3 regions of the Arthrobacter sp. FW306-07-I genome follow, and region 3 is predicted to be linked to each of the others. Evidence: riboswitches for the same ligand, from Rfam matches in the RefSeq annotation. Region 3 holds a riboswitch; each other region holds the start of a gene.
What was found. A riboswitch is a leader RNA that binds a small molecule or an ion and turns the genes downstream of it on or off. The one in region 3 is predicted to bind S-adenosylmethionine.
Positions count from the first base shown of each region.

Region 1: it holds a riboswitch for S-adenosylmethionine, as region 3 does, so the genes downstream of both, LFT46_RS06970 (bifunctional o-acetylhomoserine/o-acetylserine sulfhydrylase) here and LFT46_RS02500 (cobalamin-independent methionine synthase II family protein) in region 3, are expected to answer to the same signal.
Region 2: it holds a riboswitch for S-adenosylmethionine, as region 3 does, so the genes downstream of both, LFT46_RS12980 (aminotransferase class V-fold PLP-dependent enzyme) here and LFT46_RS02500 (cobalamin-independent methionine synthase II family protein) in region 3, are expected to answer to the same signal.

Region 1 is NZ_CP084550.1:1,522,834-1,528,910, forward strand. It holds gene LFT46_RS06960 (VOC family protein) at 1-584, opposite strand, end outside; gene LFT46_RS06965 (S8 family peptidase) at 700-2,970, opposite strand; SAM riboswitch class IV at 3,274-3,388, shown strand; gene LFT46_RS06970 (bifunctional o-acetylhomoserine/o-acetylserine sulfhydrylase) at 3,433-4,749, shown strand; SAM riboswitch class IV at 4,872-4,987, shown strand; gene metX (homoserine O-acetyltransferase MetX) at 5,000-6,077, shown strand, end outside.
Region 2 is NZ_CP084550.1:2,804,066-2,810,142, reverse strand. It holds gene LFT46_RS13000 (fluoride efflux transporter FluC) at 1-55, opposite strand, end outside; gene LFT46_RS12995 (fluoride efflux transporter FluC) at 52-456, opposite strand; gene LFT46_RS12990 (metal-dependent transcriptional regulator) at 464-1,177, opposite strand; gene LFT46_RS12985 (class I SAM-dependent methyltransferase) at 1,227-1,985, opposite strand; gene LFT46_RS12980 (aminotransferase class V-fold PLP-dependent enzyme) at 2,089-3,504, opposite strand; SAM riboswitch class IV at 3,542-3,655, opposite strand; gene hisN (histidinol-phosphatase) at 3,808-4,620, opposite strand; gene rsgA (ribosome small subunit-dependent GTPase A) at 4,666-5,781, opposite strand; gene aroA (3-phosphoshikimate 1-carboxyvinyltransferase) at 5,765-6,077, opposite strand, start outside.
Region 3 is NZ_CP084550.1:504,968-511,044, forward strand. It holds gene LFT46_RS02475 (hypothetical protein) at 1-223, shown strand, start outside; gene fbaA (class II fructose-bisphosphate aldolase) at 410-1,429, shown strand; gene LFT46_RS02485 (DUF3151 domain-containing protein) at 1,430-1,852, shown strand; gene LFT46_RS02490 (hypothetical protein) at 2,009-2,149, shown strand; gene LFT46_RS02495 (uracil-DNA glycosylase) at 2,161-2,790, opposite strand; gene LFT46_RS02500 (cobalamin-independent methionine synthase II family protein) at 2,995-4,203, opposite strand; SAM riboswitch class I at 4,217-4,321, opposite strand; gene LFT46_RS02505 (M14 family zinc carboxypeptidase) at 4,538-5,620, shown strand; gene LFT46_RS02510 (adenylosuccinate synthase) at 5,868-6,077, shown strand, end outside.

The sequences.
Region 1 (6,077 bases), 1.0 Mb from region 3:
GTTCCGTGCGGGGCGACCCACTCGACCGCAACATCTTCGAGCGGCTTCTCCACCGGCTCGCCCAGCCATTCCGTGACCCTCGACGCGGAGCCGGCGATGGTCAGGCAGCTCATCTTGAGGCTGCTCTGGTAGGCGTTGGACGGGTGAAGCGAGGGATCGCCCTCCCACTTGAGCATGTACGGGACCTGGGGATCAGCGATGAGGCCCAGGATGCCAATCTGCTTCCAGACCAGCTCGCGGCCGTCCGGGAACTTGCGGTTGCCGTTGACGGCGGAGCGGCCAAGGCGTTCCTCGAAGGGGGCGAGGTCGTCCACTTCGACGCACCAGCCCATCCAGCCGCCGCCGGCCGCGGAACGGGCCCGTACGGCCTGTCCAAACGGTGCCTTGTCAGAAGCGGGGTGGTCCAGGACCTCCACGACCTCCAGGTACTTGTGACCGGCCAGCGGGATGATCATATTCCGGGTTCCGAACCGGGGGTGCACCCCGCCCTTCACTGCCTCAACGCCGAGGGCAGTTGCAATACGTTCGGTAGTGGCCGCGAGGCCGTCGTGTTCACAGGCGTAAGAGACGTGATCCATGCGCATGGCAACATCTTGGCACTTTGTGATGCGGCTCTCAGCTAAGGATACCCTTACTGGAATTTCCTTCGTGGATTCGGGCTGTTTTCCTGCCTCCCAGCTGACCAGGATCGGCATCTGATCAGCCACCGATGTAGTAGCCGGAGGTGTCGGCGGTGAGGTGGACGGTGCCGTTGGAGTTGTTGGTCAGGGCGATGGTTCCGTCACTGCCGACGGGGGTGATGACGAGGTTGGGCACGGTTTGGGCTGCGGCGAAGTTCAGGTTGGAGGTTCCCGGTGGGGTGGTGCCTCCGGCGTGGACGGTGATGAATCCGTTGCTGGTGGGCTCGGTGACAGTGACGTTTACGGCCACGGCTGACACGCCTGTTGCCGGGATGCCGCCCCGTCCGGTTACCGGGACCTTGATGGTGGCTCCGGGAGCGACTGGCCCGCTGGTGCCTCCGGTGCCGTTGCGCGTATCAAGCTGCCGGAACGGGGTCTGGGAGGAAAACGCGCCAGGGTCTACAGCGGTTCCAGCGATGTAGTAGCCGGAGGTGTCGGCGGTGAGGTGGACGGTGCCGTTGGAGTTGTTGGTCAGGGCGATGGTTCCGTCACTGCCGACGGGGGTGATGACGAGGTTGGGCACGGTTTGGGCTGCGGCGAAGTTCAGGTTGGAGGTTCCCGGTGGGGTGGTGCCTCCGGCGTGGACGGTGATGAATCCGTTGCTGGTGGGCTCGGTGACAGTGACGTTTACGGCCACGGCTGACACGCCTGTTGCCGGGATGCCGCCCCGTCCGGTTACCGGGACCTTGATGGTGGCTCCGGGAGCGACTGGTCCGCTGGTGCCTCCGGTGCCGTTGCGCGTATCAAGCTGCCGGAACGGGGTCTGGGAGGAAAACGCGCCAGGGTCTACGGCGGTTCCAGCGATGTAGTAGCCGGAGGTGTCGGCGGTGAGGTGGACGGTGCCGTTGGAGTTGTTGGTCAGGGCGATGGTTCCGTCACTGCCGACGGGGGTGATGACGAGGTTGGGCACGGTTTGGGCTGCGGCGAAGTTCAGGTTGGAGGTTCCCGGTGGGGTGGTGCCTCCGGCGTGGACGGTGATGAATCCGTTGCTGGTGGGCTCGGTGACAGTGACGTTCACGGCCACGGCTGATACGCCTGTTGCCGGGATGCCGCCCCGTCCGGTTACCGGGACCTTAATGGTGGCTCCGGGAGCGACTGGCCCGCTGGTGCCTCCGGTGCCGTTGCGCGTATCAAGCTGCCGGAACGGTGCCTGGGAGGAAAACGAGCCAGGGTTCGACGGATTGCTGGTTCCTGCCGGTGACGCAACTTGCAGCAATCGGTTTAGGGTTCCCGGGCTGGCGTTGGAGATCTTGCCGCTGGCTGAGGAAGAATTCAGTGCGTCTCCTATCTGGGCAGGGGAGAGCAGCGGGTTCTGCGAGAGCATGAGGGCAGCAGCGCCTGCCACATGGGGAGTGGCCATTGAGGTCCCGCTTAGAGATGCGGTGGCGGCCGGGGAGGTGTACCAATCGGATGTGATGCCAACGCCGGGGGCGTAAAGATCCACGCAACTGCCGAAGTTTGAGAAGCTGGCCTGGTGGTCCGTGGAATCGCTGGCAGCGACCGTGATTGCCGCCGGAATCCTGGCGGGGGAAGCCGTGCATGCATCGGTGGCACTGTTACCTGCAGCAACAACCGCGGAAATACCGTCGGCGATTACCGCCTCCACGGCAGCGTCCAAGGTGCTGCTCGTGGGGCCGCCAATGCTGAGGTTCACCACAGCCGGAGTCCCGGCACGGTGGTCCCCTGCAATCCAATCGAGTCCTGCAATAACGTCCGAGTAGAGGCCTGTGCCGTCACAGGCCAGTGCCCGCACCGGGATCAAAGTCGCGAGTTTTGCCACGCCATAGGTTGAACCGCCGATAGTGCCGGCGACATGGGTGCCATGTCCGTTGCAGTCGCTGGACCCGAGGCCGTCGGACTTCGCCGTCCAACCTGCCGCAACCCGGCCGCCGAAGTCGACGTGGGATGCGAGGATCCCAGTGTCGAGTACATAGACGCTCACGCCTTGCCCGGTGCCGGAGGGCGTGTACGTGCTGGATAGGGGCAGCGATTGTTGATCTATCCGGTCCAGTCCCCATGGCGCCTGCTCCTGGGTTGTGCTGTAGACCGTGACGGGTTGGTCCGGCTCAACGGCAACGGCTTTGCCGGACCGCATCAGGGCTGAGGCTTGCGCCGGGGTGGCTTTTATCGCAGCTCCCTTGATCGCATTCTCGAACATACGGCTAACGCCAATACCTTGGCCGCGCAGTGCACTGCTCTCTTGCCTGACGTCCGCTGCCGCGGGGAACCGGACAATGTAATCACCCTTGTCAGCCCCCGCGGCGCTGGCGATGGGAGCAGGGAGAAGCACCGCTCCCAGCATTGAACAGACCAATGCAATGTATAGAGCAGTGGCACGTGCGGCAGGGCGCAGAATCGGAGGCAACGGAACGTCCGTCCTTTTTTGACTGTGAGAAACGAGGGGGTTTTCCCCGTTCAAATCTATCGGGGACGGGAACCCGATCTTCCGAAGCTCGGGCGATCCTTCGCATTCCCTGTGCGAATCTTCGCAAACCTACGCTGCAGTCCTGGCGGTGTGTTTCCACGTCCAGGCTTTTGTCACGACCCGTCATACTCATGGCGTTGGGCGCCCCCGCTTCCTAGACTTGGCGAAGGTCATGAGTGCCAGCGCCAAGCCCCGGCTCGCTGGCCGGCAACCCTCCATCCGCGGTGGGGTGCCCCGGGTGAGGACCTGGCTGTCCGGCACGAGCCGACAGCAAGCGCGGCCCGCACTGCCCCTGAGCATGCCGGGCCCATGTCAAAGGAGATTTGGATGTCCAACGCTTGGTCCTTCGAAACCCGCCAGATCCACGCCGGCCAGGAAGTGGACAGTGCAACGGGAGCCCGTGCCCTGCCCATCTACCAAACCACGTCCTTTGTTTTCCCAACGGCCGAGAGCGCAGCCAACCGCTTTGCACTCTCCGAACTGGCGCCCATCTACACCCGCATCGGCAACCCGACGCAGGACGCCGTCGAACAGCGGATTGCCAGCCTTGAAGGCGGCCTGGCCGCGCTGCTGCTGAGTTCCGGCCAGGCCGCCGAAACGTTCGCGGTCCTGAACATTGCGGAGGCCGGCGACCACATCGTAGCCAGCCCCAGCCTCTACGGCGGCACCTACAACCTTTTCGCCCACACCCTGAAAAAATTCGGCATCTCCGTCACGTTCGTGGACGACCCCGACAACCTGGACCAGTGGCGCAACGCCGTCCGGCCCAACACCAAGCTTTTCTTCGGTGAAGTGGTCTCCAACCCGCGCCAGGACGTCCTGGACATCGAGGGCATCTCCGAAGTCGCCCACCAGGCCGGCGTGCCCCTCATCGTGGACAACACCCTCTCGACGCCGTACCTGATCCGGCCGCTGGAGTGGGGAGCGGACATCGTGATCCACTCGGCCACCAAGTACCTGGGCGGCCACGGCACAGCCATCGCCGGCGTGATCGTCGATTCCGGCAAGTTCGATTTCAGCAAGGACCCGGAACGGTTCCCCGGCTTCAACACCCCGGATCCCACGTACAACGGATTGGTCTACGCCCGCGACCTGGGAGCCGATGGAGCGCTCGGTGCCAATCTCTCCTACATCCTCAAGGCGCGGGTCCAGCTCCTGCGGGACCTGGGCTCGGCGGTTTCGCCGTTCAACGCCTTCCTGATTTCCCAGGGCCTGGAGACATTGAGCCTGCGGGTGGAGCGCCATGTTGCAAACGCGGCGGAGGTTGCGCGGTGGCTTGAAGCAAGGGACGACGTCGAATCGGTCGCCTACGCCGGGCTGCCGTCCAGCCCCTGGTACGAGCGTGGCCGCAAGTATGGGCCCAAGGGGACGGGCGCCGTCGTCGCCTTCAACCTGGCCGGCGGAGCGGAGGCGGGCAAACGCTTCGTCGACGCTTTGGAATTGCACTCCCATGTGGCCAACATCGGCGACGTGCGCTCCCTGGTCATCCACCCGGCGTCGACCACCCACAGCCAGCTCTCGCCGGAGCAGCAGGTGGTGGCCGGGGTGCACCCGGGACTTGTCAGGCTTTCCGTGGGCCTGGAACACATCGACGACATCCTCGCCGACCTTGAAGCAGGCTTCAGGGCTGCGAAGGACGCCTAGAAGCCTAAAGTACGACGCCGGGGCGCCACTTAGGCGGCAGGGCAGGGCAGGCAGCAAGTCGGGAAGTCACAACCAGTCACACTCTTGGCTTGGACCGGGTGGTGTTTCGTACACTCGATCCAGGTCATGAGTGCCAGCGACAGCCCCGGCTTGCTGGCCGGCAACCCTCCTTCCGCGGTGGGGTGCCCCGGGTGAGGACCTGGCCTGCCGGTCAATTGACGGCGGGCAAGCGCGTAGAAGAGGTCTTGCCATGACGGTTTCCGTCGCCCCAACCACCATCCCCGAACACGGAATCGTCCGCTACGCCTCCATTGGGGAACTGGAGCTCGAGGCCGGGGGATACCTGCCCGACGTTACGCTGGCCTACGAAACCTGGGGCACCCTCAACGCAGACGCCAGCAACGCCATCCTGATCGAGCACGCGCTCACGGGCAGCACTCACGTAACCCGCGGAGACACCGACGAGGAAGGCTGGTGGGAGCAGCTGGCCGGGCCCGGTGCCCCCGTGGACACGGACCGTTTCTTCGTGGTGTCCATCAACATTGTGGGCGGCTGCTACGGCTCCACCGGCCCCTCATCGCCCGCCCCCGACGGATCGCCCTGGGGTTCCCGCTTCCCCCTGGTCACGCTGCGGGACAGCACCGTGGCGGAGGCCCGGCTGGCGGACCAGTTGGGGATCAAGAGCTGGTTCGCGGTTCTTGGCGGCTCCATGGGCGGCGCCCGGGCGCTGGAATGGGCAGTGACCTACCCGGAAAGGGTGCAGCGCTGTGCCGTCATCGCCGTGGGGGCTGCGAGCACGGCAGAACAAATCGCCTTTGCCCAGGCCCAGACCCTGGCCATTCGGCAGGATCCAAACTTCAACGGCGGCGACTACTACGGCGGTCCCTGTCCTGAAGAGGGCCTGGCCCTTGCCCGGCGCATCGCCCACATCACCTACCGGTCCGCCGCCGAACTGGAAGGCCGCTTCGGCCGGGCGGCCCAGGCATCCGAGTCGCCCCTTCAGGGGGAAGTACTGGCAGCCCGTGGCCGCTACCAGGTGGAAAGCTACCTGGACCACCAGGGCAACAAGCTCGTGAAGCGCTTTGACGCCAACAGCTACATCGCCCTGACCGAAGCGTTGATGAGCCACGACGTCTGCCGCGGACGGGGAACCCTGGCCGAAACCCTGGCCGGTGCTACTGCACGCTTCTTCGTGGCCGCCGTCGACTCCGACCGACTCTACTTCCCGTCCCAGTCCCGGGAACTGGCGCAGGCGCTGCCCGGCGAGGTGGACGTCCACGTCATCCAGGCACCCATCGGCCACGACGGGTTCCTCACCGAGATAGGCC
Region 2 (6,077 bases), 2.2 Mb from region 3:
ACCGCAGGAGGGCGCCGGCCACGCCAAATACCCCCACCAGGGCCGCAGCGATCATGGCCGGCCATCCCGGCTGCACGATAGGAACCTGCCGGTCCGCCACCCGGCGCCGGCGGCCGCCAGGCCGAGGACCAGGGACAGGCCCAGATAGGTGATCCATACCGGGTGGGCGGAGGCGCGCGCCAGCTGGTCCGAGGCGTAGATGACTGCCGAGAAGGTGGTGAAGGAGCCCAGCAGGCCGGGTCCCACCGCTGCCCGCAGCCAGAATGCCGTGTGCGGGCGGGCCATCCAGACTGTGGTCAGGGCCGCCAGGACGAAACTGCCGCTGATGTTGATGGCCAGCGTGGCCCAGGGGAGGGAGCCGGGTGCGTCCGGGAATGCCAGCCCCAGCCCGTACCGCAGTTCGCTGCCGATCAGCCCGCCGGCGGCCACGGCCAGCCACGCCGAGCCGTTGGGCATCGCCACGTCAGGATCCGCCCAGGACGCAGCCAGGGTGCGGGGTGTCGCTGGAGACCCACAGCGCTGAGGCGATTTCATCGGCCAGGTCGTAGTCCCGGGGCGTGCCCGAACTGCCGATCCGCACCACCATGGGGCCGCCAAACGGGCGCCGTCCCACCACCTCCACCTCGGCATCGAGGTCGATGTCCTGGGCGGCGAGGTACCGCAGCAGCTCTGGGTTGTCATCGCTGATCCGGGTGATCCGGCCGCTGTGGCCTTCGTCCAGTTCGGCGAGCAGGTGGGCGCGCGGCATCAGTACCTGGCCGTCGGCGGTGGGGATGGGGTCGCCGTGCGGGTCCCGCTTAGGGTCCCCGAGCTTCGCCGCGACGCGTTCAATGAACGTGTCCGAGACCGCGTGCTCCAGCTGTTCAGCTTCATCGTGGACCTCGTCCCAGCTGTAGCCAAGGCGCTGGACAAGGTAGGTCTCGATCAGCCGGTGGCGGCGGACCATGGCCAGGGCCAGCCGCAGGCCGGCCTCGGTGAGGGTGACGGCGCTGTACGGCTTATGGTCCACCAGGCCCTGGTCCTTGAGCTTGCGGACCATCTCCGAAACCGAGGAATTGGCCACGCCCAGCCGCTGTGCCAGCTGCGAGGACGTGATGGGCTTGTCCTGCCATTCCGTGAACGAATAGATGACCTTGACGTAGTCCTCGATCGAGGAGGAGGGCGCGCTGGTCTTCACAGGTTCAAGCCTACCGGTTGGGCCGCGGCGGCAGAGTCCGCTGCACTGGTCATGCCTTGACCGCGCGCCAGGCGAGCGTGAGGTAGGGAAGGTGGATCTGCTGGTCCGGGGCGTAGGCAAGGTGCTCGTGCAGGTACCAGTCCAGGTTGGCCAAGACCTTGGCCCTCGTTGCCTCGTTGGCGCGCAGGTAGTAGCTGCGTGACTTGGTGAGCTCCATCAGGTCCGTGGTCGTCACAGTGTCCTGCCAGTGGCTGACGTGTCCCTCGAGACCTTGGAATTCAGGCCCCACGACGGGTTTGTGGCCAGGCCGGTACACGTCACCTGCGTGCATGATCCGGGAAAGGCGGTGTACCCAGGGCACGGAGGTGTCCAGCTGGTTCCATACCAGGCCCAGGGTTCCATGCGGGCGCAGCACCCGGGCGAGTTCGGTACTTGCGGCCAGCGGGTCGCACCAGTGCCACGCCTGGGCAACGGTTACGACGTCGAAGCTGGCGGTGGGAAGGCCGGTCACCTCGGCGGAGCCCACCACAGCTGCGGCGCCCGGGCAGTGGGTCTTCAGCTGGGCGAGCATGTCCGCGGAGGGGTCGACGGCGGTGACGTCCAGGCCCAGGTCCAGCAGCAAGGAGGTGAACTTTCCGGTACCCGCGCCGACGTCCAGTGCCTCATGGGCGCTGGTGGGCACCAGCCAGCGGACCGAGTCTTCCGGATATCCGGGGCGGACGCGGTGGTAGTGCCCGCCGCCGTCCTGGAAGCTCTGGCCAAGCTCCCGGCGCCGCCCGTGATCGAGCCTGGGGCCACCCCGAACCAAGCGTGGCCTCCTTCGTGTGCTGCCGATGTGGACGTCTCTCGAATGTACCGCACGGACGGTCACCGGCTGGTGCCCCAAGGGGCACCCTCTTTGCTGTAGCTGCTCAGTCGTCGATGCAGGGGGCCGCGCCGGCCGTTCCCGGCGTGTTGGGCGCCCAGTGCGGGTAGGTGCGGAAGTCGTTGGCGGGGACCCAGCGCCCAGCGTCCACCACGTAGTCCCACCCCAGCCCGTTGCTGCGCAGCGCACGGATACCGGCGAGGAGGCGTTCGGCATCCTCCAGCCGTGAGCCGATGCCAAAACTTGCGCGGAGCGAACCGGACGGCAGGCCAAGGCGCTTCAGCAGGGGATGGGCGCAGAAGCGTCCATCGCGCAGGCCCACGCCGTGCTCGGCGGCGAGATAGGCGGCCACCAGCCCCGCGTCGTAGCCCTCCACGGAGAAGTTAACCACGCCGATGGTGTCCGTTTCCGGGTTGCTGTCCTTGAAGATCTGGTGCACGGTAACGCCGTCGATGTCCTGCAGGCCCTCCACCAGGAAGGAGCGGATCGCGGCTTCGTGGGCGTGCCACCGGTCCTGGTCGAGCTCAGCAATGACCTGGGTGGCGCGGGCCAGCGTGGCGGCTCCGAGGACGTTCGGCGAGCCCCCCTCATGGCGGGCCGGGCCGCTGGCCCAGCTGACGCCGTCGAGCCTTGCTTCCTTGACCGCGCCGCCGCCGGCAAGGTGCGGGACGCCCGCGTCCAGCCAGTCAGGCCGTCCCACCAGGACGCCGGCGCCGAACGGTGCGTAAAGCTTGTGGCCGGAAAACGCGAGGTAGTCGATGTCATCCGTGCTGATGTCCACCCGGCGGTGCGGTGCCAGCTGGGCCGCATCCACCACGATCCGTGCGCCGTGCTGGTGGGCCAGCGCGGCCAGGGCGCGGATGGGAAGGATCTCGCCGGTGACGTTTGAAGCGCCGGTGACGGCCAGCAGGCTGACCCCGCCCTGCTCCAGCTCCGCGCGGACGGCGTCGAGGGTGCCGGTGATCGTCTCCGCGGCCACGATGCTGCGGTGCGGCACGCCCTGCCACGGCAGCAGGTTCGCGTGGTGTTCGATGTCCAGGTAGAGGACATCGCCGTCAGGGCGGCCATGGGTGACCGGGAGGCAACCTGCCAGGAGGTTCAGCGAGTCGGTGGTGTTGCGGGTGAAAATGACCGAGTCGTCCGGGCGGCCGCCGACGAAATCGCGGACGATGGTGCGCGCGTTCTCGTAGACAGAGGTGCTGATCTGGGAGGCGTATCCTGCCCCCCGGTGGACGCTGGCGTAGTAGGGCAGGATTTCGTTCAGGTAGGCGGACACCACGGAGAGTGCAGGGGCCGAGGCGCCGTAATCCAGGTTTGCGTACCGCACGTGGCCGCCGGTGATCAGCGGCGCCTGGATCTCGGCTCCGGTGACTGCCGCGAGGGGCCGGCCGGCAACGGCATGCCGTTCAGCAACTGCCGCTTCGGTGCTGACGGGCTGGGGGGAGACGGTGGCAGTTGTCACAGAGACCTCACTTGAATACAGGACTCCGGCATAGTGGAATCCGCGCTTGCCGCATCCGCTCCGGACCGGCCTGGTCGTCACCCGGGGCACCCCACCGCGAATGGAGGGTTGCCGGCCAGCAAACCGGGGTTTAGCGCTGGCACTCGTGACCTGGATAAAAGCGTAGGACATGCGGCTGACAGGACTGAACCCGCAGCGATTGTTAAGCGGTTTGTTACGCGATTTCGAATAAACGGCGGCGGACACCCCCATCGGGAGGTGTCCGCCGCTGCTTTATTCGTTTTTTCGGGGAAAAGCCAACCGTTACAGCAAATCGTCCAAATAAGGGTTCAGGCGGTGCAATACCTCTGAGTGCAGGATCGAGTTGGTGGCCAGCGCGTTCCCGCCGAAGGGGCCGTCCTCGCCTTCCAGCGACGTGAAACGGCCGCCGGCCTCCACGACGATCGGCACAAGGGCGGCCATGTCGTAGAGGTTCAGTTCCGGTTCGCAGGCGATGTCCACGGAGCCCTCCGCCACCATGCAGTACGACCAGAAATCGCCAAAGGCACGGGTCCGCCACACGTCCTCGGTGAGGCCCAGGAACTCGTCAAGGTTTCCCCGTTCCTTCCAGCCCGTGAGGCTGGAGTAAGAGAGGGAGGCGTCCGATAGTGTCGAGACGTTGGAGACGCGGAGCCGGGTGGCAGCTGCCAGGGACCTGCCCATGTATGCGCCCATACCCTTCGCCGCCCACCAGCGCTTGCCCAGGGCCGGGGCGCTGACCACGCCCACCACCGGCTCGCCCTCGTCGACGAGGGCGATAAGGGTAGCCCAGACCGGAACGCCGCGGACGAAGTTCTTGGTCCCGTCAATGGGGTCGATGATCCAGCGCCGCGACCCGTGTCCCGTGCTGCCGAACTCCTCGCCCAGGACCGCGTCCCGGGGGCGGGAACGCGAGAGCTGGCCGCGGATGGCTTCTTCGGCGGCCTTGTCCGCATCGGTGACCGGCGTCAGGTCCGGCTTGGTCTCGACGTGGAGGTCCAGGGCCTTGAAGCGGCTCATGGTCTGGTCATCCACGGAGTCGGCCAGGACATGTGCCAGGCGCAGGTCATCGTTGTAGCTCGAAGCGGGTTGGATCATGGTTCCAAACTACAGTCTGCGCACGCTTCTGCCGGGGAGAACGCGTCAGTTGACGCTGCCGAGCTCCTTGGTTTCCTGTGCTTCCAACCTTGGATCCGTGCCGAGCAGCCGCCGCAGCGACGCCAACCGGGCGGGACCGGTGGGACCTGCGTGTCCGCCCGCCACCCAGTCGTCGAGGCCGCAGTTCACTGCAATTGCCGTGTGCTTGCAGCCCCGTTCGCAGTTCTCGATGCCGGGGGAGAGGTCGGGGAAGGAGCGCAGGATCCGGTCGGGGTCCACGTGGGCGAGGCCGAAGGACCGGATGCCCGGAGTATCAATGATCCAGCTGCCGGCCGGAGCGTCCGCGAGGCGCAGCGCCAGGGCAGAGGACGACGTGTGCCGGCCCCGTCCCGTCACGGCGTTCACTCCGCCGGTGGCCCGCTCGGCCCCAGTAAGCGCGTTCACCATGGTGGACTTGCCCACGCCTGAGTGCCCGAGCATGACGGTGACCTTGCCGCCCAGGTGGGCGCGGAGGGCTGCCACCGCGGTGCTGTCCAGCCGGGCCGAGAGGCCGTCGTCGGAGCGCGCGTCGATCCCGGAGGCCTGGGCGTCAGCGGTTCGGCTGATGATCACCGGGAAATCCAGGTGGGTGTAGTTGGACAGCAGTTCCGCTGGATCCTTGACGTCGGCCTTGGTGACCAGCAGGATCGGCTCGATACCGGCGTCGTACGCAGCCACCAAGGCACGGTCGATGAATCCGGTCCGCGGCTCCGGATTGGCGGCCGCCACCACGATCACCAGCTGGTCCGCGTTGGCCACCACGGCACGTTCGATTGGATCCGTGTCGTCGGCGCTGCGCCGCAGGAGCGTTTTGCGGTCCTGGATCTTCACCAGGCGCGCCAGCGTGTCCGGTGCCCCGGAGACGTCCCCCACGAGCGAGACGAAGTCGCCGGCAACCACCGGCGAGCGGCGAAGTTCGCGGGCGCGTGCCGCAATGACCACGCGTTCGTTGTTCGAGTCCTCACCCACGACTGCGGTGTACCGCCCCCGGTCCACCGTGATGATCCGTCCGGTGACCGCATCGTCGTGGCTGGGACGGTCCTTGGTGCGGGGCCTGGAGCCCTTCTTGTTGGGCCTGATACGGACGTCGGACTCGTCCCAGGAGTCAGTGCGCCGTGCCACCGCTGGGCTCCTCCGGTCCGGATGCCGCAGCGGCGTCCTGGGCCAGCATGCCTGTCCACAGCTGGGGGAAATCGGGCATGGTTTTGGCGGTGGTGGCGATGTCCTCCACCTGTACGCCCTCCACTGCCAGGCCCAGGATGGCGCCTGCGGTGGCCATTCGATGGTCCGCGTAGCTGCGGACGACGCCGGCGTGCAGCGCGGCGGGCCGGATCACCAGGCCGTCGCTGGTTTCCTCTGCGTCCCCGCCGAGCCGGTTGATTTCCGCCACCAATGCAGCGAGCCTGTCCGTCTCGTGT
Region 3 (6,077 bases):
CGCTGCCTATCCGCAGTGGGGCATCGCGCTGCAGTACGACGGCGGGCACCACGCAGGGGAGGAGCAGCACCTGCGGGACATGGAACGGTACGACCGGACTCTGGCACTGGGGTGGCTTGAAGTTCGCATCGGCAAGCAACACCTGGAAGGTGACAGGCCCGCCGTCGTACGCAAGGTGCGGGAGGCGCTGCAGAGCCGCGGCTGGACGCGAGATGGCAGATGACGGCAATTCCCGCCCCAGGCATTGCCGTCAAGTGCCATCTCGCGGGGGTGGGTGGAAGTGGTAGGTGGGCCGGTGGGGCGTAACCCAGAGCACTCCCGGCCCGCTAATGGCTAGGATGGTGCCAAGCCGTAAGCGGTCTACTTGAGGGTCTTCCACCCACAGACGAAACTCAGCAGAGGAGCCAGCATGCCCATTGCAACCCCAGAGATCTACTCCGAAATGATCGACCGTGCGAAGGCGGGCGGCTTCGCATACCCGGCCGTGAACGTCACGTCCTCGCAGACGCTTAACGCAGCCCTCCGTGGCTTCGCCGAGGCCGAGTCCGACGGCATCGTCCAGGTTTCCACCGGCGGTGCGGCCTACTGGTCCGGCGCGTCCACCAAGGACATGGTGGCCGGTTCCCTGGGTTTCGCGGCTTTTGCCCGCGAGGTTGCCAAGAACTACGGCGTGAACGTCGCCCTGCACACGGACCACTGCCCCAAGGACAAGCTGGACGGCTTCGTCCTGCCCCTGCTCGAGGCTTCCGAAGCTGAGGTCAAGGCCGGCCGCAACCCGCTGTTCAACTCCCACATGTGGGACGGCTCCGCCGAGACCCTGCAGGAAAACCTGCGGATCGCCCGTGACCTGCTGGCCCGCACCGCGGCTGCCAAGATGATCCTCGAGGTTGAAATCGGCACCGTCGGCGGCGAGGAAGACGGCGTGGAGAACGCCATCAACGACAAGCTGTACACCACGGTTGAGGACGCCCTGGCTACGATCGATGCCCTGGGCGCCGGCGAGAACGGCCGCTACATCACCGCCCTCACCTTCGGCAACGTCCACGGCGTCTACAAGCCCGGCGGCGTCAAGCTGCGCCCGGAGATCCTCAAGGACATCCAGGCCCAGGTTGGTGCCAAGATCGGCAAGGAGAACCCGTTTGACCTGGTGTTCCACGGCGGCTCCGGCTCCTCGGACCAGGAAATCGCGGACGCTGTTTCGTACGGCGTGATCAAGATGAACATCGACACCGACACCCAGTACGCCTACACCCGCCCGGTGGCGGACCACATGTTCAAGAACTACGACGGCGTCCTGAAGGTTGACGGCGAAGTGGGCAACAAGAAGACCTACGACCCCCGTGTCTGGGGCGCCTCCGCCGAAGCCGGCCTCGCAGCCCGCGTGGTGGAAGCCACCAAGCAGCTCGGCTCGGCCGGAAAGACCTTCTAGATGTCGGACGAGTTCCGCCGGAACCTGATGGGGCCGGAGCCCACGCTCCTGCCCGCCGAAACCGAGGTGTACGGACAGCTGGAGGCCGGGCAGGAAGCCCTGGACCTGGTAGAAAGGCACCCCACGTCCTCGCTGCTGTGGGCCATCCTGGCCGAGGAAGCATGGGCGGAGGGGCGCACCATCGACTCCTACGCCTACTCTCGGGTGGGCTATCACCGCGGCCTGGATGCGCTGCGGCGCAACGGCTGGCGCGGCGTCGGACCCATCCCGTGGGAGCACGAGCCCAACCGGGGGTTCCTGCGCGCGCTCTACTCCCTGGGCAGGGCGTCGGCCGCCATCGGGGAGGCGGACGAACCGGAGCGGATCGAGAAGTTCCTCAACGATTCCGACCCCAGGGCAAAGGCAGCCATCGAAGGCTCCTAAGTCCCCACCGAGGGCCCCATATATGACGACGGCGGGCGGTCACCTTTTGGCGAAAAGGTGACCGCCCGCCGTCGTCCCTGGACTGGAATGCGCCGTCCCTGATTTCGGTTAAAAGAATCAAAGGGCTAGAGGAAGAAAGGAGGAGCTGCGCGAAGCGTGGGAAAGCAGGAAAAAGCGTGTCTCAGGTTCTGTGACTACTACTCCTGGATGTCGTACGCCGACTTCACCACCTGGGTTGAAGCCGAAGACGAATCGGCACCGGGAATTTCGTTTACCGACTCCGATGCCACAGGCTGAGCGCCGACGATTCAGGGCTTCGCGATGCCGGTCCGGGCCATGGCGTCTGCATACGCCGTCCGCATGTCCTCGAGGAACTCCTCCTGGCGTGCAGGGGAACCGGCGAACGCGCGGCCGCTCAGCGAGCGGACCTTGTAGGTCTTCAGGCCGCGGCGCCACAGCAGGGGAACCTCGGTCTTCAGCAGCAGGTTGGCCAGGCGGTTGGCTTCGGTGCCGTGCGCCACGATGACCGATGCGCGGGGGACCAAGGCCAGGAACTTCAGCAGGGGCTTGAGGCCGGCCTGGACCTGGTCGGGGGTGAACTTCCCGTTGGCTTCGCCGGGAACGTGCCAGGGGTGGACGTTCCAAGGCATCACGAACTCTGGGCGCAGGCCCAGCTTCCACTGGATGCCCAGCATCCGGGTTGCGGCGTCCTGGTCGCCGGCGGTGATGAAGCCGGACGGATCCGCCTCGCCGATGTTGGAGTAGAGGCTGATGATGCGGCATTCCTCAACGTCGTGCATGGGGTCGACGTAGGGGACCACGGTTCCTGGTTTGGTCTCCCGCAGGGAATCGCAGAGTTCGTTGACGGCTGCAACGCTGGGTTCGTAGCGGCGGCTCATGAGCTGTTCGTGGAATGTTTCGGGGGCCAGGGCTGTCATGAAGTGCTGGTTCTCCTGCGGGGATTGGCGTTGCTGCCGCCGGCAGATGAGGGCGCGGGCAAGCGCAAACGCATCAGCAGCGGTTGGTTGGGGTGGGCCGGACCTCGCCGGCCTTCCCCAGTTTAGCAAGACCCGGGAAGCGAAACGCCGGCCGCCCCTTTCCGGTGATGGAAGGAACAGCCGGCGCCCCGGATGGCAAGCGGATTACCAGAGCCGGTTGGTGGCCCGACGGGCGCCCTCGCCCAGCGCTTCCAGCTTGGCGAAGGCGATCTGCGGGTGCACCCGGCCGCCCAGGCCGCAGTCGGTGGAGGCAATGACGTTCTCCCGGCCCACCACGTCGGCGAAACGCACGATGCGGTCCGCCACCAGGTCAGGGTGCTCCACCACGTTGGTGGCATGCGACACGACGCCCGGAATGATGACCTTGCCCTCGGGCAGCTTGGTGTCCTCCCAGACCCGCCATTCGTGTTCATGGCGCACGTTGGCGGCCTCGAAGGAGTACGCCCCGGCGTTGACCTGCAGCACGGAGCCGATAATGTCCGCGAAGGGGATGTCCGTGGTGTGCGGGCCATGCCAGGATCCCCAGCAGACGTGCAGCCGGATCTGTTCCTGGGGGAGATCCCGGAGGGCCCAGTTGGTGGCCTCGATGCGCAGTTGGATGAACTTCAGGTAGTCCTCCAGGGAGGGCTCGGGGTTGATCTGGTCCCAGCTCTCGGCCAAGGACGGGTCATCGAGCTGCACGGTGAGCCCGGCGTCGATGATCGCCTTGTATTCCTCCCGCATGGCGTCGGCGCAGGCGTAGACGAGTTCCTCGTCGGACTTGTAGTACTCGTTGGCTACCCTGGCGCAGGAGCCGGGGGAGAGGGACGCCACGAAACCGTCTGAGAGGCCTGCGGCGGCCAGTCCGGTCTTCAAGTTCCTGATATCCGATGCCACCAGATCCTGGCCGGTGTAGGTCAGGGGCCCGGCGATCTTGGGCTGGGCGACGCTCTTGCGGTGGGTGAGGATGCCGGAGGAAGGATCGTTGTACGCCTCGTTGAACGCCTGCCGATCCCGGCGGTCGGGGAAGGACGTCAGGACCACATGGCCGGGTGACGAGCGGCGGACCCCGGCTTCGGCCCAGCGGTCCACATTGGTGGGCTCCAAGCCGCCGAGGCGTGCGAAGGAGTAGTTCCACCAAGCACCGTAATCCACGGAACTGGACATGGCGTGTCCGTATTCGCCGTCGTTGGGGATGTCGATGCCCAGGTCCTTCTGGCGCTGCACCACGTCCACCACGGAGGCCTCAAGCAGTTGGAGGAATTCCGGGGTGATGCCATCGGCTTCCTTGGCGGCGTTCGCCGCGATGAGTTCCGGGGTGCGGGGCAGGGAACCGGCGTGGGTGACGCGGATGTGGTCGGTGTTCAGTGACATGCTGGAATCTTCCTTTCCATCGGTCCTGGCAGTAGCACCTTCGGCCGGCAGGAATCCTGCCGGACCGGGGTTGCTGCGGCGTCATCGAGCCAGGTCTCTCGGCCGCTCCGGATGGTTCCCTCCCACTTAAATCGAGACGCTCCACGCGGGCAAGTCCGGTCCACTTTGTGTCGCGCCAGGCAGGCCTTCTTTTACTTCTGCGCTCCTGTTTGCATCCTTACAGGTTTCGTCCAGTATATTGACAGATTATGTCCAGCTTGGTTGGCTTCTTGTCACAGCCGAATGAGGGACATGGCGGCTGCCACCCACTCGACCCAAAGAACCACCGCACTCAATGAAGAGGTCATGCACCGTGAACAAACCCCTGGCAAACCTCAGGAACCTTGCCCTTTCCGGCGTTCTGGCGCTCGCCGTCGTGGCGGGACCGGCCCCGCTGGCAAATGCAGTGGGCGAGGGCCCCAGCTATGACGGCAACGGACAGATCACCACAACAAAGCTGGCCACTTATGACCAGATGGTTTCCTTCCTGAAGGACCAGGACGCCCGCCAGCCCGCCATGGAACTGGAAGTCATCGGCCAGACCGTCAAGGGCCGCGACATCCACCTGGTCAAGTACATCTCGGACCCGGCCAAGCCCACCATCCTTTACCTGACCCAGCAGCACGGCAACGAACAGCTCACCACCGAGGGCGCCATGGAGTTCATCAAGCACCTGGGCGCCGGCAAGTCGGCGGACATCCTCAAAGGCGCGAACATCCTGGTGGTGCCCATGCTCAACGCGGACGGCGCCATGGGGGACGTGAACTTCTCCCTGGACAACTACCTCGCCAAGGGGGACCGGCACCTCACCCGCTACAACGCCGAGGGCGTGGACCTGAACCGCGACCACGTGGCCAAGATCCAGCCGGAGACCCAGGCGCTGCACAACAACGTGATGCGCAAGTACCGGATCGACTACATGATCGACCTGCACCACCAGGGCACCCGGGCGGAGCGCGACGGCAAGCTGGTTTCCGGCTCCATCCTGTACCCCACCACCCCCAACGCCGACCCGGCCGTCGTCGAAAAGTCCAAGCAGTTGGGCGCCGTGGTCTTCAACAACGTCGACTCCACCGGTTGGGGCCACCTGGGCAAATACCAGGGCGGCAGCGCCGAAACCATCAGCCGCAACGGCATCTCCGTGGAATACGGCATTGCCACCTTGCTCTTCGAGATGCGCGGCATGTCCGACCACTACCTGGACGGCTACGCACTGGGCCAGCGCAGCAACGGCTATCTGATCAAGCAGACGGTCACCACGCTGACGTCCACCGCCGCCGCCATTGCTGACGGTTCGATTGCCGACGCCGACATTTCCTTCTGGGACACCCTCGCCGAGCAGACGTCCCGGCCCGCCGGGGAGGCTGAGGACGAATAGCAGCGCGGCGGCGGTTCTGACCAGGCCCGCCGCGGCCCTTCCCGCATGACGGGCCGCGGCGGGGCCAACAAAGGACCAAGTGCCCCATCGGCTAAACTTGGGTGGTAAGAGCCCCGGAACTCTTCCTTCGCCGTGCCGTGCTGCGGCTGTGTGAAGGCCGGTATGTTCGGGGCATTCTCATGAACGGTGCTGCATGGCCCGCCACCTCGTGGCAACCCGGCAGCCCGAACGAATGGGGGAGGATCCCATGCCAGCAATTGTGATCGTAGGAGCCCAGTGGGGCGACGAAGGAAAAGGCAAGGCCACCGACCTGCTCGGCGGCCGTGTTGACTACGTCGTCAAGCCCAACGGCGGCAACAACGCCGGGCACACCGTCGTCGTGGGCGGTGAAAAGTACGAACTCAAGCTGCTGCCGGCAGGCATCCTCAGCCCCAATGCCGTTCCCATCATCGGCAAC